3 regions of the Pseudochelatococcus sp. genome follow, and region 1 is predicted to be linked to each of the others. Evidence: riboswitches for the same ligand, from Rfam matches in the RefSeq annotation. Region 1 holds a riboswitch; each other region holds the start of a gene.
The links. Region 1 has a riboswitch for cobalamin ahead of ACOYJQ_RS02155 (ABC transporter substrate-binding protein). Riboswitches for the same ligand answer to the same signal wherever they lie in the genome.
Positions count from the first base shown of each region.

Region 2: it holds a riboswitch for cobalamin, as region 1 does, so the genes downstream of both, metE (5-methyltetrahydropteroyltriglutamate--homocysteine S-methyltransferase) here and ACOYJQ_RS02155 (ABC transporter substrate-binding protein) in region 1, are expected to answer to the same signal.
Region 3: it holds a riboswitch for cobalamin, as region 1 does, so the genes downstream of both, ACOYJQ_RS13370 (TonB-dependent receptor plug domain-containing protein) here and ACOYJQ_RS02155 (ABC transporter substrate-binding protein) in region 1, are expected to answer to the same signal.

Region 1 is NZ_JBMNUS010000001.1:513,433-520,364, forward strand. It holds gene ACOYJQ_RS02140 (Fur family transcriptional regulator) at 1-390, opposite strand, end outside; gene ACOYJQ_RS02145 (metal ABC transporter solute-binding protein, Zn/Mn family) at 541-1,512, shown strand; gene cobT (nicotinate-nucleotide--dimethylbenzimidazole phosphoribosyltransferase) at 1,709-2,680, shown strand; cobalamin riboswitch at 2,784-2,978, shown strand; gene ACOYJQ_RS02155 (ABC transporter substrate-binding protein) at 3,099-4,118, shown strand; gene ACOYJQ_RS02160 (FecCD family ABC transporter permease) at 4,115-5,209, shown strand; gene ACOYJQ_RS02165 (ABC transporter ATP-binding protein) at 5,206-5,985, shown strand; gene ACOYJQ_RS02170 (pseudoazurin) at 5,982-6,449, shown strand; gene cobF (precorrin-6A synthase (deacetylating)) at 6,505-6,932, opposite strand, start outside.
Region 2 is NZ_JBMNUS010000019.1:5,458-12,389, reverse strand. It holds gene ACOYJQ_RS18380 (aminotransferase class IV) at 1-72, shown strand, start outside; gene metE (5-methyltetrahydropteroyltriglutamate--homocysteine S-methyltransferase) at 73-2,445, opposite strand; cobalamin riboswitch at 2,547-2,791, opposite strand; gene ACOYJQ_RS18370 (arsenate reductase ArsC) at 2,845-3,246, opposite strand; gene ACOYJQ_RS18365 (UPF0262 family protein) at 3,296-3,784, opposite strand; gene hisD (histidinol dehydrogenase) at 3,869-5,161, opposite strand; gene ACOYJQ_RS18355 (DUF2948 family protein) at 5,145-5,645, opposite strand; gene ACOYJQ_RS18350 (hypothetical protein) at 6,057-6,419, shown strand; gene ACOYJQ_RS18345 (DUF721 domain-containing protein) at 6,478-6,932, opposite strand, start outside.
Region 3 is NZ_JBMNUS010000008.1:165,467-172,398, forward strand. It holds gene ACOYJQ_RS13365 (DNA translocase FtsK 4TM domain-containing protein) at 1-1,896, opposite strand, end outside; cobalamin riboswitch at 2,172-2,357, shown strand; gene ACOYJQ_RS13370 (TonB-dependent receptor plug domain-containing protein) at 2,474-4,444, shown strand; gene ACOYJQ_RS13375 (ABC transporter substrate-binding protein) at 4,528-5,352, shown strand; gene ACOYJQ_RS13380 (FecCD family ABC transporter permease) at 5,349-6,353, shown strand; gene ACOYJQ_RS13385 (ABC transporter ATP-binding protein) at 6,356-6,932, shown strand, end outside.

The DNA of each region.
Region 1 (6,932 bases):
GTCGGTATAGAACCACGTCCGCTTGCCGTCGACGCGGACGCAGCGCAGAAGCCCCGCATCGGAGAATCGGTCGAGTGCGTTGTAGACGGTCGCGAGCAATAGCGGCCCGCCGGCGCCGATCGCATCCCGATGCAGGTCGTCGGCGGTGACATGGCGGTGGCCATGCCGATAGAGCAGGCCGGCTGTCCGTGGCAGGTCGGCGATGTCGGCGCGCGTGAGAGAATGCCTGTCGCGCGCCGCGCGCAGGCGCTTCAGCATGTCATCGGGAACGAGAAGCATCGGAGCATCCGTTGCAGGTGGCCGGGCATCGGAAAGCCGCGGCCGGGGGGCGCGGCGCGGAGAACCGGTCATCGCGGCGTTTTTCTTGCCGGTTGCGTTCATCGTCGTCATCCGGTCGAATCCTTGTTGCAATTCAGTTGCAATTGCAGAATAAGAAAGGCGGGACACGCGTCAATCCATTTTTGCAAATGATTTGCAACTGCATTGACGGATGATATGCGATGGACGACGAAATTGTCGCATTAACAAGGAGATGCGAGTATGTTTGACAGGATGAGACGGGCCGTTCTGGCCGGCTTGATCGGCGTGTCGCTGGCTGCTGCAATGGCGGTTGCGCCGGCCGCCGCGCAGGAAAAGAAGCTCGCCGTCGTCGCGACGACGGGCATGATCGCCGATGCGGTGCGGCAGGTCGGCGGCGAGCGTGTCGAGGTGAGGGCGCTGATGGGGCCGGGCGTCGATCCCCATGTCTACCGCCAGACCCGCTCCGACATCGCGGCGATGGCGAGGGCCGACGCCGTGTTCTGGCACGGCCTTTATCTGGAGGCCCAGCTTGAGGAATTTTTCCACGATCTCGCGAAGCGCAAGCCGGTTGTCGCGCTGGCCGAGAGTTTGCCGAAAGACCGGCTTCTGCCCAACGACGACTATCAGAATCGCTACGATCCGCATGTCTGGATGAACCCGCGCCTGTGGCGGGGCGTCGTCGCGGCGGCGCGCGACGCGCTGATCGGGCTCGACCCCGACGGGAGGGCCGTTTTCGAGGCGAACGCCGAACGGCATTTCACCGAGATCGATGCGCTCGCCGATTATGCGGACAAGGCGCTTGCCACGGTGCCCGAGGCTTCGCGCGTGCTGATCACGGCGCATGACGCCTTCAACTACTTCGGCAGGGCCTACGGCTTCGAGGTGCTCGGCATTCAGGGCATCTCGACGGAGAGCGAGGCGGGGCTGAGGCAGATCGAGGATCTGGTCGGCGTGCTGGTCGACCGCAAGATCGGAGCGATCTTCATCGAATCGTCGGTCTCCGACCGCAACGTCAAGGCGCTGATCGAGGGCGCCGCCGCGAAGGGGCATAAGGTGACGATCGGCGGCGAGCTGTTTTCCGATGCCATGGGCGCGCCCGGCACTTATGAAGGTACGTATATCGGCATGATCGATCACAACGCCACCGTGATCGCCCGTGCGCTCGGCGGCGAGGCGCCGGAAAAGGGCCTGAACGGCAGGCTGGGCTCCTGAGGCTTGCGCCGGATTCCGGTGGCCCCGCCGCCGCGATTGTGCTTTGTCGGCGGTCTGGCCGCCCCACCGGCGGGGCGCATGCGTGAACATGAAACGAAGGCATGAAACGGTGATTTTATCCGAATCGGGCGCGCCCCCTCTTGCCACTTTTCCGCTTGCCACTTTTCCGCTCGCCGCCCTGGCGGATATCGCGCCGATGGCGGCGATCCTTCCCGGCACCGATGCCGGGGCGCGCGATGCGGCCGCGGCGCATCAGGACAGGCTGACGAAGCCGCAAGGCTCCCTCGGGCGGCTGGAGGAACTGGCGCTGTTCATGGCCGGCTGGCGGGCGGACCCGCATCCGCGGGTCGATCTGGCGCAGGCGCTGGTCTTTGCCGGGAATCACGGCGTCTGCGCGCAGGGCGTCAACCCGTTTCCGCAGGAGGTGACGGCGCAGATGGTCGCGAACTTCCGGGCGGGCGGCGCGGCGATCAACCAGCTTTGCCGTGTCGCCGGCGCGCGGATGGAGGTGATCGCGCTCGATCTCGACCGCCCCACGGCCGATTTCACCGCCGGACCTGCGATGACGGAAGAAGAGACGCTCGTCGCGCTCAACCGGGGTGCGGCGGCGATCGATGCGGCGGCGGACGTGCTGGTGCTGGGCGAGATGGGCATCGGCAACAGCACGGTCGCGGCGGCGCTGGCGGCGGCGTTGTTCGGCGGGCCGGCGGCCGAATGGGTCGGTCCCGGCACGGGGGCGGGAGCCGAGGGCGTGCGGCGCAAGGCGGAGGTCGTCGAAAGAGGGCTCGCGCGCCACCCCGGCCGCGATCCGCTGCGGGTTCTCGCCGCTTTGGGCGGGCGCGAGCAGGCGGCGATCTGCGGCGCGATCCTGGCGGCGAGGGCGGCGCGGATTCCGGTGCTGCTCGACGGGTTCATCTGCACGGCCGCCGCCTCTGTGCTGCATGCGGTCGATTCCCGGCTGCTCGATCATTGTCTCGCCGGCCACGTTTCCGCCGAGCCCGGCCACCGCCGCCTGCTGGAGCGGCTGGGCAAGAGGGCCGTTCTGGAGCTCGACCTGCGGCTGGGCGAAGGCACGGGCGCGGCGCTGGCGCTCAACATCCTGCGCGCCGCGCTGGAGTGCCACAACAGCATGGCGACCTTCGCCGGGGCGGGCGTTTCAGAAGGCTGAGCCGGCGGCGCGGGGCGCGGTTCCGGCTCTTGCCGTTTCGGTTTCTCGCCGCTCCGGTTTCTTGCCGCTCCGGTTTCTTGCCGCTTGACAAAAGCGGCGGCGCATCGGCTTATGCGGCGTCGGTTTCCTTCGGGAATGAATAGGGAATTCGCGGCGATCCGTCGCCAAACGAAACTGCCCCCGCAACTGTAGGCGGTGAGCCTTCTCCCCTTGACGCCACTGGGCCGGATGGTCCGGGAAGGTCGGGAGAGGGCGCTGATCCGTCAGTCAGGAGACCTGCCGACGACTGGAATGTTGACGCGGGCGGGGTGTCCCGAGGAAAGGATCGTCATGATGTGTCAGGCGCTTGCCCTGATAGGCACGTTTGTGCCGTTCGATGTCGAGACCGGCCGTTCGCCTTCGAATGGAGCCGGAAACGATGTCTAGAAAATCCATCCTCGCGGGCCTTGTCGCCTCGTTTCTCCTCGCGCCGGGCGCGTTCGCCGCGGAGGCGACCCATTATCCGCTGACGCTGAAGAACTGCGGCATCGACGTCACCTTCGATCACGCGCCGCAGCGCACCGTAACCATCGGGCAATCCGCCACCGAAGTGCTCTATTCGCTGGGGCTCTCCGACAGGGTTGTCGGCACCTCGGTGTGGTTCAACGAGGTGTTGCCGGAGTTCCGGGACGTCAACGACAAGGTGGAGCGGCTGGCGGACAACGACCCCAGCTTCGAGAGCGTGGTGCAGAAGCGCCCCGATCTCGTCGCCATCCAGTTCGTCTGGCATGTCGGGCCGGAGGGCATCGTCGCGACGCGCGACCAGTTCCACGATCTTTCGATTCCCACCTACACCATGCCCGCCGACTGCATCGCCAAGGATAACACGGTCGGCGTCGACGGCACGCGCTCGGAGTTGTTCAACACGGAAAGCCTCTATCAGGGCATCCGCGAGCTGGCGGAGATCTTCGACATCCCGGAACGCGGCGACAGGCTGGTGGCGGATCTCAAGGCGCGCGAGCAGGCGGCCATCGCGCGGGCGGCGGCCTTCAGGAGCAAGGATATCTCCGCCGTGTTCTGGTTCTCCAGCGCGGACATGGACATCGATCCGTATGTCGCCGGCCGCAAGGGCGCGCCCGCCTACATGATGGACAAGCTCGGCATCCGCAACGTCGTCGAGTCCGATGAGGAATGGCCGGTCGTCGGCTGGGAGACGATCGCGCGCGCCAACCCCGACATCATCGTCATCGCGCGGATGAACCGCCGCCGCTTCCCGGCCGACGACCACGAGAAGAAGCTGGAATTCCTGCGGACCGATCCGGTGGCGAGCCAGATGGAGGCGGTGAAGCACAACCGCATCATCGTCATGGATGCGCATGCGATGGATGCAACCATCCGCACCATCGGCGGCATCGAGACGCTCGCCGAAGGGCTGGAAGCCTTCGATCCGGCGAAATGAGCGCGGCCGCTCCGGCGCGGGCAGATGAGAACGGCGCGCGTGGGAACGGTGCGAGCTGGAGCGCCGGCCTGTCGCGCGCGCTGGGCGCGTCGCTGGCGGTCGCGGTGCTCGTCGCCGCGATCATGGCGGGCGTCTCCATCGGGGAGACGTCCATTCCCCTGCGCACCATCCTGCATACGCTGGCCAACGAGCTGTTCGGCGCCGGTTATGCCGTCGATCCGATCGATCGCGGCATCGTGTGGCACTACAGGCTCAGCCGCACCTTCGTCGCGGCGTGCTGCGGGGCGGGGCTGGCGGCGTCCGGCGTCGTGCTGCAAGCCTTGTTGCGCAACGCGCTTGCCGATCCCTACATTCTTGGCATTTCCGCCGGCGCCTCCACCGGCGCTGTCGCCGTCACCATCGCCGGCCTGGGGGCGGGCGCGGTTTCCCTGTCGCTCGGGGCTTTCGCCGGAGCGATCGTGGCGTTTCTGTTCGTGATCGTGCTGGCGCGAGCGGCCGGCGGCGGCGCGGGGGCGCTGGCGGCCGGGCAGATCGTGCTGGCGGGCATCGCGGGGTCGCAGCTCTTCAACGCGCTGACCTCCTTCATCATCACGAAATCCGCCAATGCCGAGCAGGCGCGCGGCATCATGTTCTGGCTGCTGGGCAATCTGAGCGGCGCGCGCTGGGCCGATGTGGGCCTCGTCGTGCCGGTGGCGCTGGCGGGCGTCACCATCGTCATCTGGCATGCGCGCGCGCTCGACGCATTCGTGTTCGGCGCGGATTCGGCGGCCTCGCTCGGCGTGCCGGTACGCCGCGTGCAGGTGGTGCTGATCACGGTCGCGGCCCTGCTGACGGCGGTGATGGTGAGCGTGGCGGGTTCCATCGGCTTCGTCGGCCTCGTGGTGCCGCATGCGGTGCGCTTTCTCGTCGGCGTCCGGCACGGGCGGCTCATCCCCGCCAGCGCGGTGGCCGGCGCGGCCTTCCTCATCACGGCCGATATCCTGTCGCGCACGCTCATTCCGGGGCAGGTGCTGCCCATCGGCGTCATCACGGCGCTCGTGGGCGCGCCGGTCTTCGGCATCATCCTGATCCGCGGGAGGCGTCCGCGATGACGCTTTCCGTCGAGAACGCGAGCTGGGCGGCGCGGCGCGTCAGGATCGTCGAGGACATCTCGCTCGCCTTGCGGCCGGGCGAGACGCTGGGCCTCATCGGCCCCAACGGCTCCGGCAAATCGACGCTGCTGCGTCTGATGGCCGGCATCCGCGAGCCCGCGGCGGGGGAGGTGACGCTCGGCGGCGTTCCCCTGCGCCGCATGCGCCGGCGCGATGTCGCGCGCCGGATCGCGCTCGTCGAACAGCAGGCCGATACGGGCGAGCCCATCGACGTGCGCGACGCGGTGGAGCTTGGCCGCACGCCATGGCTTTCGGCGCTGGCGCCCTGGTCGTCCAGGGACGACGCGGCCGTGGCGCAGGCGCTGGCCGATGTCGCCATGCAGGGTTTCGAGCGCCGCCACTGGCACACCCTGTCGGGCGGGGAGCGCCAGCGGGTCCACATCGCGCGGGCGCTGGCGCAGCAGCCCGACTATCTGCTGCTCGACGAGCCGACCAATCATCTCGACATCCGCCACCAGCTCGCCATCCTGCAACTGGTGCGCGGCCTGGCGGTGACGACGGTGATCGCGCTGCACGATCTCAACCAGGCGATGCAATGCGACCGCGTCGCGGTGCTCGACCATGGCCGGCTGGTCGCGCTGGGGCCGCCGGACGACATCATCACCCACGCGCTGGTGCATCGCATCTTCGCCGTCGGCGCGCGCTTCCTGACGGATGCGCACGACGGTCGGCGCGTCATCCGTTTTCATCTACCGGAGCAGGTTCAGTCATCATGAGCAGGATTGCATCGCTTTTGCGCGCGCTGGCCATCGGCGCGGCCGTCGTCACGGGCGCCGACGCCGCCGTCGCGGGCGAGGTTCACGAGGTCAGGATGCTCAATCGTAACGACATCGGGCCGATGCCCTACGAGCCCGACTATCTGGCGATCGCGCCGGGCGACACGATCCGCTTCGTCCCGACCACGAAGGGCCACAACGCGGAGACGATCAAGGGCTTCGTTCCCGAAGGCGCGCAGCCCTTCCGCAGCAAGCTGAGCGAGACTTTCGAGATCACGCTGACGGAGCCGGGCTTCTACGGCATCAAATGCACGCCCCACTACGCCATGGGCATGGTGATGCTGGTGCAGGTGCGGGACGAGGCGGGCGCGCGCCGCGCGAGCGACGTCACGCTGCCGCAGGGGCTGCCGCCGCGCGCGCGGAAGCGCTTCGAGGAAATCATCGACCGCGCGGCGGGCAAGTGATACCCGCGCGGCGGGCAAGTGATACCCGCGCGGCGGGCAAGTGATACCCCGTTTCTCAAGTGACGCCCTGTCTCTTGCGCAGCAGGTAGATGTCCATGATCCAGCCCTTGCGCCGGCGCAGATCGGCGCGGGTGGCGGCGATCTGCGCCGCGACATCGGCGAGCCGGCCGCTGATGACGGTTTCGTCCGCCATGCCGAGATACGCGCTCCAGAAGATGTCGAAGGCGTCGCCGGCGAGATGGCGGAAGCTCAAGTCGCCGTCAAGCATTACCAGCGCCGTGTCGGCGTTGTCGGGAAAACCCTCCTGCGCCAGCCTGCGGCCGGTGGTGATGTGAACCGCGCCGCCGATGGTGTTGAGCGGCATGCGAAAGCTTGCCGCCAGCGCCTGCGGGCTGGCGATGCCGGGAATGACGGTATGGTCGATGGCGAGATCCGCGCTCTCCCTCAACAGCGCCACGATGCGCAGCGTGCTGTCGTAGAGCG
Region 2 (6,932 bases), on a different contig from region 1:
GAGCTGGCGGGAAAAAACCTGCCCGCGCCCGGACCGGAAACCGCGAAACTCATCGCGGCGTTGTTCGCCTGATCATTCCGCTTCCTTCTGGCGCAGGATGCGCGCCGCCGCCACCATGTTGACGAGCGCCGGGCGCGCTTCCTCCCATTTGCGGGTCTTCAGGCCGCAATCGGGATTGACCCAGATCTGATCGTCGGCAAGGCGCTCGCGGGCCTTCTCCAGCAGTTCCACCATCTCCGCGACGGACGGCACGCGCGGCGAATGGATGTCGTACACCCCCGGCCCGATCTCGTTCGGATAGCGATAGGTGGTGAAGGCGTCGAGCAGCTCCATCTTCGAGCGCGAGGTCTCGATGGAGATCACGTCGGCATCCATCGCGCCGATGGCGTCGATGATGTCGTTGAACTCCGAGTAGCACATGTGCGTGTGGATCTGCGTCTCGTCGCGCACGCCGGACGACGCGAGGCGGAAACTCTCCACCGCCCAATCCAGATAATGCGCCCAGTCGGCCTTGCGCAGCGGCAGCCCCTCGCGGATCGCCGGCTCGTCGATCTGGATGACGCGGATGCCGGCGGCCTCCAGGTCGTTCACCTCGTCGCGCAGCGCCAGCGCGATCTGGCGGCAGACATCGGCGCGCGGCAGGTCGTCACGCACGAAGGACCATTGCAGCATGGTGATGGGGCCGGTCAGCATGCCCTTCACGGGCCTGTCGGTGAGCGACTGGGCATAGGCGCTCCATTCCACCGACATGGGCCTGGGGCGCGAGACGTCGCCGAAGATGATCGGCGGGCGCACGCAGCGCGAGCCGTAGCTTTGCACCCAGCCGGCCCTGGTGAAGGCATAGCCGTCCAGCAGCTCGCCGAAATACTGCACCATGTCGTTGCGCTCGAACTCGCCGTGCACCGGCACGTCGAGGCCGATCTCGTCCTGCCAGCGAATCGCCTTCGCCGTCTCGTCGCGCAGGAACGCGTCGTAACCCGCGTCGTCCAGCTCGCCGCGCGCGTGGGCGGCGCGGGCCTTGCGCACTTCCGCCGTCTGCGGGAAGGAGCCGATGGTCGTCGTGGGGAAGAGCGGCAGGCCGAGCGCCGCATGCTGCGCCTCGCGCCGTTGGGAGAACGGGTGCGCGCGCCGCGCATCCTCGGGCCGCACGGCCGCAAGGCGCGCCGCCACCGCCGCGCTGTGGATGCGGGGAGACGCCGCCCGCGCCGCCACCGCCGCGTCGGAGGCCGCAAGCTCCTCCTTCACCGCCTCGCGCCCGCGTGACAGCGCGCGGCCGAGAATCGACAGTTCGTCGAGCTTCTGGGCGGCGAAGGCCAGCCAGCTCTTCAGTTCGGCGTCGAGCCCCGTTTCCGCGTCGAGGTCGTAGGGAACGTGCAGCAGCGAACAGGAGGGCGAGACGATCAGGTGATCGGTGCCGCGCTTCGCCGCGACGGGCTCGATGCGGTCGAGGATCGCCGACAGGTCGGCGCGCCACACGTTGCGGCCGTCGATGACGCCGAGCGACAGGGCAAGGCCGGCGGGCGCCCGCCTGACAACATCGTCGAGCTGTTCGGGCGCGCGGGCGAGATCGAGATGCAGCGCCGCCACCGGCAGCGCCAGCGCGGTGGCGAGGTTGTCGCCGAGCGCGCCGAAGTAGCTCGTGAGCTGGATCTTGAGGCCGGGCACGGCGCGGGCGAACATGTCATAGGCCGAGGCGATGGCCTGACGCGTGGCGTCGCCGATGTCGAGCGACAGCACCGGCTCGTCGATCTGCACCCAGTCGGCGCCGTGGGCGGCGAGGCGGCGCAGGATCTCCGTATAGACCGGCAACAGGCCCGGCAGCAGCGACAGCGGATCGACATCCCCGTCGCGGCTCTTGCCGAGCGACAGGAACGTCACCGGCCCGACCAGCACGGGGCGGGTGTGGTAGCCGAGCGCCTTGGCCTCGCGGAACTCGTCGACGATCTTGGTCGAGGCGAGCGAGAATTCCTGACCGCGCGAGAACTCCGGCACCAGATAGTGGTAGTTCGTATCGAACCACTTGGTCATTTCGAGCGCCGGCAGCCCTTCGGCCACTCCCGCCGCATCGCCGGCGCATCCGCACGCCTCGCCCTCGCCGTGTCCTTGGCTGTGGCCTTGGCCCTGCGTGCCCCGCGCCAGCGCGAAATAGGTGTCGAGCGATACCTCGCCGCCCTTCCAGCCGTAAAGCGCCGGAATCGCGCCGACCGTCACCGCGGTGTCGAGCACCTGATCGTAGAAGGAGAAATCGTTCGACGCGATATGCGTGACGCCGGCGCGGCGCTGCCACGCCCAGTTGTCGGCGCGCAAGCCCGCCGCCACCGCGGACAGATCGTCCGATCCGGTCTTGCCGGACCAGTAGCTTTCGAGAGCGGTTTTCAGTTCGCGGCGCGGGCCGATGCGCGGCAGGCCCAGAGCGGCGACAATCACATCTGATGAAGAAGACATTCGGCTATAACCCCATGACTTGACTGGGGGCAAAAGACCGAGCGGACGCGCGCGGGGAGCATGCGCCCCCGCGATCAGCGACCACCGGGAACCCCGCCCGAGGACGATTATGCGCCGTGGCAGGTCTCCTGGCTCGCGGGTCAGCGCGCCCCTCCGGCCTTCCCGGAGCCTGCCTTTTCCGGGCCGCTCCAGTGACACGAATTGGACGGGCGCTCGCCGCCGACAGTTGCGGGGTGCAGCTCCGGCATCGAACCGCGACCGCCTGCGCGACCGCCGTCCTGAACCGGATTCCCTCTTCGCTTCGCCGCCTGAAACGGGGCGAAGAACCACGACCCATGCACTATGGCAGATCGGCGGCAATGGTCAAGTATGTATATAAAGATATGTTTATATCGTTGTTCAGGCCGAAGGACTGAACCGCTCCATGATGCGTTGCTTCAGGCCGTCGCGCACCGAGCGATAGGCGTCGAGCCGCTGGTCGCGCGATCCCTGCGTGGCGGTGGGATCGAAGGTCGGCCAATATTCCACCTCGACGGCCATGGTGCGGGTGAGTTCCATCGCCCGGTGGTGCGCCTCGGGCGAGAGCGTGACGATGAGATCGAAGCCGGTATCTTCCAGCTCCTCCAGCGATCGGGGCGTATGGCCGGCGAGATCGATGCCGATCTCCTCCATGACGGCGACGGTGAAGGGATCGATGACGTCCGGGCGCACGCCGGCGGATTCGACATAGAGGGAGCGGCCGAAATAGTGGCGGGCGATGCCTTCGGCCATCGGCGAGCGCACGGCGTTGAGCGCGCACATGAACAGAACGGACTGGATGCGGCGCCCCGCCGCCGCGCCCAAGGCCACGTCAGCCCTTCCAGTGCAGGGCGAACAGCAGCGTGAACAGCCGGCGGGCCGTGTCGAAATCGACATCGAGCTTGCCGGCCAGCCGTTCGCGCAGCAGCTCGGACGCCTCGTCGTGCATGCCGCGCCGGCCCATGTCGATGGCCTCGATCTGCGAGGGCGTGGCGGTGCGGATGGCGGCGTAATAGCTTTCGCAGATCAGTTCGTAATCCTTGATCACGCGGCGGAAAGGCGTCAGCGACAGGAAATGCGCGACGACATGCGTGCCGTCCTCCTCGCGCACCTCAAGCAGCAGTTTGCGGTCGACAAGCGCGATGCGCAGCGCGTAAGGCCCGCCGGCATGGCCGGCGACGGTGAAATGGTTCTCTTCGAGAATATCCCATATCGCGACCGCGCGCTCGTGTTCCTGATCGGGATTGCCCCGCCCCAGCGAGGCCTCGTCCAGCGCCACGGACACGAGACGGTGGCGCTTGTCGTCATCAGCGCTTGTCACGGCACGACCTTTCGGTTCGACTTGACCTTCCGGCAAAAAGAAGGATTCCGGCTTCCGGGCTCATCATTTCGCCCCGCGCCGCTGTCAAAGATTGAGACGGATGCTGACGGAACGGGCGTGCGCGTCGAGGCCCTCGGCCTCGCCCAGCGCGATCGCCGCCGGTCCGACATGGCGCAGGGCCTCCGCCGTGCAATGCAGGATGGAGGTGCGCTTGAGAAAATCCGGCACGCCGAGACCCGAGGCGAAACGCGCCGAACGCGCCGTCGGCAAGACATGGTTGGGGCCGCCGACATAATCGCCCACCGCTTCCGGCGTATATTGCCCGATGAAGATCGCCCCCGCGTTGCGCACCGCCCCCGCCAGCGCCTCCGCGTCGCCTGCTGCGATTTCCAGATGCTCAGGGGCGATGCGGTCGACGAGCGGCACGGCATCCGCCAAGGTGGGCACCAGCACGATCGCGCCGAAATCCTCCCAGCTCCGCCGCGCGATGTCGGCGCGCGGCAGGGTGGCGAGTTGCCCCTCGACCGCGACCGCGACCGCATCCGCCAACGCGGCGCTGTCGGTGACGAGGATGGATTGCGCCGCCGTGTCGTGCTCCGCCTGCGCCAGCAGGTCCGCCGCCAGCCACTCGGGATTGGCGTCGCCGTCCGCCAGGATCAGCACTTCCGACGGGCCGGCGATCATGTCGATGCCGACACGGCCGAACACGCGCCGCTTCGCCGCCGCGACATAGGCGTTGCCCGGCCCCACGATCTTGGCGACCGGCGCGATCGTCCGCGTGCCGTAGGCCAGCGCCGCGACGGCCTGCGCGCCGCCGATGCGGTAGAGTTCGTGGACGCCCGCCATGCGCGCCGCCGCCAGTACCAGCGGATTGACCGCGCCGCCGGGCGTCGGCACCGCCATCACGATGCGCGGCACGCCCGCCACCTGCGCCGGCACGGCGTTCATCAGCACGGAGGACGGATAGCTCGCCGTGCCGCCGGGCACATAGAGGCCCACCGATTCGATGGCCGTCCAGCGCCAGCCCGCCGTCACGCCGGCCGCGTCCGTGAAGCGCTCGTCGGCCGGTTTCTGCCGCTGGTGATAGGCCGCGATGCGCACATGTGCCAATTCCAGCGCCGCCAGCGCCTGCGGCGGCGCGGCCGCCAGCGCGGCGTCGATCTCGGCATCGGTGATGCGCAGGCCATCGGCATCGAGAGTGAGCGAATCGAAGCGGGCGGTGTAATCGATCACGGCCGCGTCGCCGCGCGCGGCCACGTCGGCGATGATGTCCCGGACGGCGGCGTCGACATCTTCCGCGACCTCGCGCTTGGCCGCGAGAAGCGCACGGAAAGCAGCCTCGAAACCCTCGTCGCGCGCGTCAAGTCTTACCGGCATCCGATCCTCCGTCACCGCCATCGTCCGGCCGATGCACGGGGCGGTTTTCCACCTCCCACATCGGGCCGAGATCCTTCATCTGCGCTTCTATGCATTCCACTTCAAGCCGAATGGCGGCCCCGCCGGAAAACTCCAGGATGACGGCCCCGGACGGCTTGTCGCCTTCCAGAAAATAAACCGCCAGCAGGTTGAGCGGCAAACCCGACTCCGCCTTTTCCAGATAGCGGTGGCGCACGGCGCGCACCTGCTCGAAATGCAGCGCCGTCAGACGCCGCCGGGGCGCCTCGCCCGGCGCGCGCTGCCAGTCGAAACGATGCAGCGCCAGCACGAAACGGCGCTCGCGGGGCAGATAATGCAAATCTTCGTGCCGGACGGATGCATCCTGAAGATGCGCGGAAATCACGTCGAGATCGCTTTCATCCAGCGCCAGCAGCCTCAGCAGCCGATCGCCTTCCGCCTCTCCGGCCGTATGGTTCTCGCTCATCGCCCCGTTTCCAAGCCCGCTCGTTTCCAAGCCCGCCCTGCTTGAGCCCGCCCGCTCGCCAGGCTCTTACCCTTACGGTTTATTGGTTAAAACGGCCGCAAGCAAGGACGCAAGCGGCGCGAGAACCGATGTCGCAACCGGCGGCGCGGCGCCGGCGGGAAACCGGTCGCCGGCAGCGTAAACCGCGTCCAAGGAGGGCTTCGCCCCGGAAACGTCACAATGCAAGCGGAACTTTTCAAGTGAAAGTGGTATGTGACTCGGTGAGTCGGATGGGGTTCAGCGATGTTTCATCGAATCGCCGCCATGTCCCCGCCGTCGCATGCACCGCATATTCGGGCCGACAAGATATGATCGGCCTGTCACGCCACGCTCCGGGCTACAGGCCAGAGGGGGGATACATTGAACTATTGCTTGGCATCGATCAGTTTCGCGATCGCGGCGGCGTTCCTGTTGGTCGCGAGCCCCGCCGGAGCGCAATATTACGGCAACGGCCCGCCGCCGCCCGGTTGGGACAGGCGCGGCCCGCCGCCGCCTCCGCCGCCGCCGGGCTGGGGCCAGCCTCCTCCTCCCGGCTGGGGCCAGCGCCCGCCGCCGCCGCCGCCGGGCTGGGGTCAACGTCCGCCTCCGCCGGGCTGGGGGCAGCGTCCTCCGCCGCCTCGCGGCGGCGTCTGCGTCACGTCGCGCGGCGCCTGTCCTGCCGGCCCGCTGCGCAGCGGCACGCCCTGCAACTGCGACATCCCCGGCTTCGGCAACAAGCGCGGCGTCGTGCAATAAGCCGATGACGCCGCGGCCGCAGCATGGCGACAGCCCCGATCCGCTCTTCGGATCGGGGTCAGCCGCCGAAGCGGTTGTTGTAAGCGAGCACCGCCTTGCCGAAATTTTCGAGAGCAGCCCGCAAGGGATCGTCGGCGATGTTCGCCACCGCCTCCCGCACCAGCGTTTCCTGCGCCGGATCGAGCGGCTGCTCGGGCGGCGCGCCGGCCCGCCCTTGAATCGCCTCCCGGCGAATCGGGCCTTGCCGCAGCGCAAGCTGGCCGATGCAACGCCAGCCGAAATGCGTGTTTACCCGCTCCACCACCACCGGCGCCATGTGCTGCAATTCAAGCGCGAAGGCGCCGGTGACGCGCACGACGAGCGTGCCGGGCTGGCGAGAGGCTTCTGACGCCGCATGTTTTCCCTTGCTCCGGCGCGGCCAGAGCACTTGCAGGGGCTCCGTATGGCGCGCGAGCCTGTCGCCGACGATTTCCGGCCACGCGAAGATCACATCGGATGCGGCAAATCCCTGCG
Region 3 (6,932 bases), on a different contig from region 1:
GTCGTCGGCGAGCGAGATCACGCGCGAGGATTTCGTGCCCGGCGCGGGCTCCAGCTCATACAGCGTGACGACCGGGCCGGGGCGCACGTGGATGATGTCGCCGCGCACGCCGAAGTCTTCGAGCGTGCTTTCCAGCAGCGCCGCGTTCTGCTCCAGCGCATCCTCGGAAATGGTGTCCTTCGGTCCGGTGGGCAGCGCGAGCACCGACAGCGGCGGCATCTCGTACTCGCCGGCAGCCGCGATCGTCTGCTGCACGCGGCGCGTCGTGACGCCGGGCGAAGGCTGCTGGCGCGCCGCCGGCGCTTCGACCACCGCCCGCCGGGAAACCGGCGCTTCCGTGCGTGCGGGAACAGCGGGCCGCGGCGCAGGTCGGGGAGCGGGTTGCGGCGCGCGGGCCGCGACGGGCGGCGGAGCGGCGGACGGATCGTCGTCGTTGGAGGGCGCGAGCGCGGGCGGGCGCATCGTGTGCCGCAAGATCACCGGCGGGGCGAGGGCATCGTCGTCGGGAGACGGCTCGTCCGCGAACGGACTGCCCGCATGCGGGGCGTCGCCGCTGAAATCCGCCTCCTCGCCACGCGGCGGATCGAACACCAGGCGATCTTCCGGCCGGCCGCTTTCGGTGTCCGCCGGCGACAGATCGACCTCGACGCCATAATAATGCTCGTCGCCCGGCGCGTCGCGGAAAACGCCGCGATCGTCCGCGTTCTCGAATGCCGGCTCGTCCGCCGGCGCGAAATCATCCGCCAGCGACATGTCGTGCGCGTCATCGCCCCGCGTCAGGCGCTGGCGCTCGGCCAGTTCGCGATCGGTGCTGCGCGTGAAGCGCACGTTGGGCGGTAACTGGAACGGCTTGCGCCATGCGGGAACCTCGTCCCGCATCTCTTCTGCGGGCGGCGGAAGATCGGGCGCCAGCCTTTCCGCCATCGTTTCGGGCTCGAAAGCGGCCGGCAGATCCGGGGCGGCGGCAGGGATATGCACCTGCACGCGCGAGGAGCGCTCCCGCGCGGGAGCGAAGGCCGCGACCTCCGGCGGGATGTCGTCGAAAGCGTCGATGCTTGCAGGGGTGGCCGGCGCAGGCGCAGCCGGCACGTCCATCGGCTGATACACGCCGGCGAACATGGGCTCCTGCATGGCGCGCGCGGTTGCCGGCGCGCGCCTATCCAGCGGATCGGGCCGGCGAAACCGGCGCACGAGGGCCGTTTTCGCGGTCATCAGCGCATGAATCGCCGCACCCAGCGACACGATGCCCCAACCGGGCTCATCGCGGCCGTCGTCTTCGGCCGGCGACATCTCGTACGGATCGTCGGGGGAAGGCTCGCGCGCCGGCTGCGCGAGGCCGAAACCCGACGCCGCCGACAAAGCGAGTATCGCCACCGCCGCGTAGATAAGGCCCCCGATCAGCGCGCCGATGCCGCCACCGCCGAAAAGTCCGTGCCCGCCGAACAGCAGCGCGTCGCCCACCACGCCGCCGAGCCCGGAAGGCAGCGGCCAGCGAGCGGTTTCCGGCAAGGCGCTCGCCACCGCGGCGGCGGCGCCCGCGCCCACCAGCCAGAGCCCCAGCCGCAGCAACGGCCGCGGCAGGGGGCGGCGGCTGACGAGCCGGATCGCCCACACCGCGCAGGGCAAAAGCAGCGCCACCGAGCCGAGACCGAAAATCTGCATGGTGAGATCGGCGAAAACCGCTCCCGGCCGGCCCAGCATGTTGGCCACGCGCCCTTCGGTCGCATGCGTGAGGCTCGGGTCTTCCACAGACCACGTCATCAACGCCAGAACGGCGGCTCCGACGAAAGCAAGCAGGCCGAGGCCGGCCAGTTCGGCGGCGCGCTGGGCCAGGAAGCGGCGCAGCGCGTCGGAGATATCATCGGCGTGGGACGGTGTCCGTCTGATGGTTCGCATGTTTCGGATAGCGCTCGCGGAATGGCTTGATTCGCGGGCAAATGTACCTTGGGGCCGGTTAAGCCCGAATTAACTCTCCAACATGATTTGGCGGTTAAGTCGATGGCGTGTCTGCTATAATCATTTCGTCAACGTCGATTGCGGCTTTTGCACGCCTTATATGACGTTATTGCGACGTGACGCTCGCCGCTTTGTGTCAATCGTGTCGCGTGGCGGCCTGTCCCGTTTTGACGGCGCGACGTCGACGGGCCGGCTTTGACAGCTCGACCTGGGCAGGATAATTTCTCCGCGACGGTTCCTTCGGGATGAAAAGGGAACGCAGTGAGCGCGCGCGAATCTGCGGCTGTCCCCGCAACTGTGAGCGGCAGGCTTGCGCCATGATGCCACTGGACCTGTGGTCCGGGAAGGCGGCGCGGGCGGCAACCGCGAGCCAGGAGACCTGCCGTCGAATGTGGTCACAGCGGATCGTCGGTCGGGGTGTGCCGATGGAGCTTGCCGTTTTCCTTGACGGATAAGCGGTGGTGTCTTGTCGCGGTGACGTGCCGATACGTGCGCCGCGCGAGCGTCCGGCGCCGCCTTGAGAGGTGCCGCCGTGTTCCTGTTCCTTGCCTCCGGGTCGGTGCGCTTGCGCCGTCTGGCCGTTCTGTTCTCTCTTCCGGCGCTGGCGGTCGCCGGCCTGACGGCGCCCGGCCGGGGTGTCGCTCGGGAGGCGGCGTCTTTCACGCTGGATGAAATCACGGTAAGCGCCACCGCGCTGCCTCTCCCCGTCCGGCAGGTAGGTTCGTCGGTGACGGTCGTGACGGATGCGGATATCCAGCGCGCGCAGCGGCGCACGGTCGCGGATGCGCTCGCCACCGTTCCCGGCGTGAATGCCGTCCGGACCGGCGGCCCCGGCGGGCAGACGTCGCTGTTCGTGCGCGGCACCAACGCCAATCACGTCAAGGTGCTGATCGACGGCGTTCCGGTCAACGATCCCTCGACGCCGGGCGGCGCATTCGATTTCGGCCATCTGATGACGGCGGATGTGGCGCGCATCGAGGTGCTGCGCGGGCCGCAGAGCGGCCTTTACGGCGCGGACGCGCTGGGCGGCGTCGTCAGCATCACCACGAAGGCGGGCGACGGCCCGCCGCGGGCGGCGATCGAGGCCGAGGGCGGATCGTTCGGCACGTTCAATCAGCGCGCCAGCCTTTCCGGCGGCGACGGGCGCTTCGACTATTTCTTTTCCGCCGCCCACCTGCGCACGGAAGCGACGCCGGTCACGCCGCCGGAACTGGTGCCGCCCGGCCAGCGCGTCAACGACGATTTTTATGACAACCGGTCATTCGCCACCCGGCTCGGGGTAACGCTTTCCGACAGCGTTCGCCTCTCGGTCGTCGGCCGTTACACCGATGCGCTGCTGAAGAACACGACCGACGGCGGCTGGCCCGGCGCGCCGAACGCGGCCCGCAGCGAGCAGCGCAACAAGCGCTTCGTCACCCGCGCCGAGGGCGTCTGGTCGCTGTGGGACGGGCGCGTCGCCAACACGTTCGGCATCGGCTACGCCAACGAGGATCGCGAAAGCCGCGAGCCGGCGACCGCCTTCGGGCCGGGCAGCGTCAGCAATTATCTGGGAGAGCGGACGATCTACGACTGGCGCACGGATATCGCCGTCGCGACCGGGCACAAGCTCATCCTCGGCCTCCAGCACGAGCGCGAACGCCTCGACGACGACAGCCTCGTCGTCTCGTCCGGCAACAGCGCCGGTTTCGTAGAGTGGCAGGGGCAGGTCTTCGACCGGCTGTCCTTCGCCGCCAACATTCGCCACGACGACAACGACGATTTCGGCGCTCACACGACATGGCGCATCGCCCCCACGCTGACGTTGCCGGGGCTGGAAACGCGCCTCAAGGCCAGCGTCGGCACCGGCTTCAAGGCCCCCACTCTCAGCCAGCGTTTCATGGACTCGCGCCCGCTCTACAACTTCTACGGCAATCCCGATCTGTTGCCGGAGGAAAGCACCGGATACGACATCGGTTTCGAGCAGCCGCTGGCGGGCGAGCGCGTGCTGATCGGCGCAACCTATTTCCACAACGATATCGACAATCTCATCAACACCAACGCCGATTTCACCTCCTATACCAATGTCGGCAAGGCGACGACGCGCGGCGTCGAGGCTTTCGCGGCGGTGGCGCTGACGCGGACGGTGGATCTGCGCGCCGATTACACGTTCACGCTCGCACGCGACGATATCGCCCGGCAGGAATTGCTGCGCCGCCCCCGCCACAAGGCGAGTTTCACCGCGCGCTGGCAGGCCACCGAGCGGCTGGGCCTGTCCGCGACGGCGATCTACATCGGCCCGTGGGTGGACGGCAACCGCGACTTCTCCATCCCGCGCCTGCGCGCGTCGGGCTATGCGACGGTCGACATCGCCGCCGATTACAAGGCCGACGACAGCACGGCGATCTTCGCGCGCGTCGACAACCTGTTCGACCGCCGGTATGAGAACCCGGTCGGCTTCCGGCGTCCGGGACTCGGCGTTTACGCCGGGTTGCGCTTCACGCCGCCCTGACGGATGGGGGCGCCATTGCGGCGCGGCGGGCCATGATGCATCGGAGAAAGCGTGCAAGGCGGGTATGGCGGGAGCTCCCGCTCATGATGCTTCCGCTCTGGCCGATGGCCGGAGCGGCCGAACCGATCCGCGTGGTATCCATCAACATGTGCGCGGATGAACTGCTTCTGCGCCTTGCGGAGCCCGGGAGCATCGCCGCCGTCAGCCACCTGTCGCGCGACCCGCGCAACAGCGCGTTTGCCGCGCAGGCCGCCGCGTATCCCGTCACTCATGGCCGGGCGGAAGAAGTGATGGCGCTTGCGCCCGATCTCGTGCTCGCGAGCGCGTTCACCGCTCCGGCGACGTTGTCCATGCTGCGCCGGCTCGGCGTGCCGCTTGCCACGCTCGGCGTTCCCCACACCTTCGACGGCATCGCGGACCAGATGCGCGAGGTGGCGCGGCTGCTCGGCCGCCCCGAAAACGGCGAGCGGGAAGTACGGCGCATGGCCGCGCGCCTCGCCGCGGCCGCATCGGACGCGCCGGCGCGCGCCACGGCGCTGGTGCTGCAAGCCAACAACATCGTCGTGGGGCGGGATACGCTCATCGACGGCGTTCTCGCACAGGCGGGCCTCGTCAACCTCGCGGCGCGGGACGGCATCGCCGGCTACGGGCGGATGTCGCTGGAGGCGATCGTAAGCCGCCCGCCCGACATCCTGATCGTCGATTCGGATGAAGAGCGCAATGCGGGCGCTCCCGCCCTCGCGACACGCGCCCTGCGGCATCCGGCCCTCGCGGCGCTGGCGCGGCAGGGCGCGATGCGCGTGATCGCGGCCCCTTCCCGCCTGTGGACCTGCGCGGGCCCCGGCGCGGCGGAAGCCGTCGCCTATCTGCGCCATGCACTTGCGGCCGGAACCGGAGAAGCGCCATGACCGGACGCTGGCCGCTTTCCCACCGCCGTACCATCGGCGCGCTCGCGGCCGCGACTCTCCTGCTTGCGGTGTTTTCGGTCGCGGTGGGCGAAACGCGGCTCGACATCGTTGCGGCGGCCGGCGACGTCATGCGCGGGCGGGAGACGCTCGCGGCGCTGGTTCTGGTCGAACTGCGGCTGCCGCGCGCGCTGCTCGGCGCCGTCACGGGTTTCGGCCTCGGGCTCGCCGGCGCGGCCATGCAGGGCCTGCTGCGCAATCCGCTTGCGGAACCGGGCGTGATGGGCGTGTCTGGCGCGGCGGCGCTCGGCGCGGTGATCGTGTTCTATGCCGGGTTGTCGGCCGCCCTCCCCTTCGCGCTGCCGCTCGGCGGCATGGCGGGCGCGGCGGCGGCGAGCGCCGTCCTGTTCGCGCTGGCCGGCCGGGGCCTTGGCACGACGACGCTCGTGCTGGCGGGCGTCGCCATCAACGCGCTCGCGGGCGCGCTGACCTCGCTGGTGCTCAACCTGTCGCCCAATCCCTACGCGGTGACGGAGATCGTGTTCTGGCTCATGGGCTCGCTCGCCGACCGCAGCCTCGCCGACATCGGGCTGATGCTCGCGCCGACGCTGGCGGGCTGGTGGTTGCTGCTCGGCTGCGGGCGGGGGCTCGACGCGCTCAGTCTGGGGGAAGACGTGGCGCAAAGCCTCGGCTTCGATCTGCCCCGCCTGCGCGCGCGCCTCGTTCTCGGCACGGCGCTCGCGGTGGGCAGCGCCGTGGCGGTGACGGGCATGATCGGCTTCGTCGGGCTCGTCGCGCCGCATCTCGCGCGCCCGCTCGCCGGCCGCGAGCCGGGCCGCCTGCTGCCGGCGGCCGGGCTCGTCGGCGCGCTCCTGACGCTGGCCGCCGATATCGCGCTGCGGCTGCTGCCGCTGCGGCCCGAGCTCAATCTGGGCGTCGTCACGGCTCTTGTCGGCGCGCCCTTCCTGCTCGTTCTGCTCCGGCGCCTGCGGGGAGCGGCCTGACGATGATCCTCACCGAGAGACTGCATGTTTCGCTGGACGGCGCGACCGTTCTCAAGGGCATCGACCTGATGCTGGGACGCGGCCGGCTGATCGGTCTGATTGGCCCCAACGGTGCGGGCAAGTCCACGCTGCTGCGCGCCGTCGCCGGCCTCGTTCCCGCCAGCAGCGGGACGGTGCGGATCGACGGCGAGCCGGTGAGCGCCATCGCGCCGCAGAGACGTGCGCGGCTGCTCGCCTATCTGCCCCAGACCGGCCCGGCGCACTGGAACCTCTCCGCCGAGGCATTGGTGCGGCTCGGCCGTCTGCCCCATCGCGCCGGTCCCCGGCAGGACGAGGAAGCGATCGCGCGGGCGTTTGCCGCGACCGGCACGGCGCATCTGCGCCGCCGCGATGTCGATACGCTTTCGGGCGGCGAGCGGGCGCGGGTTCTGCTCGCGCGGGCGCTGGCGGTGGAGGCTCCCGTGCTGCTCGCCGACGAGCCCGCGGCCGGCCTCGATCCGCGCCAGCAACTGCTCGTTCTCGGCATGCTGCGCCGCAAGGCGGCGGAAGGAGCGCTGGTCATCGCCGTATTGCACGATC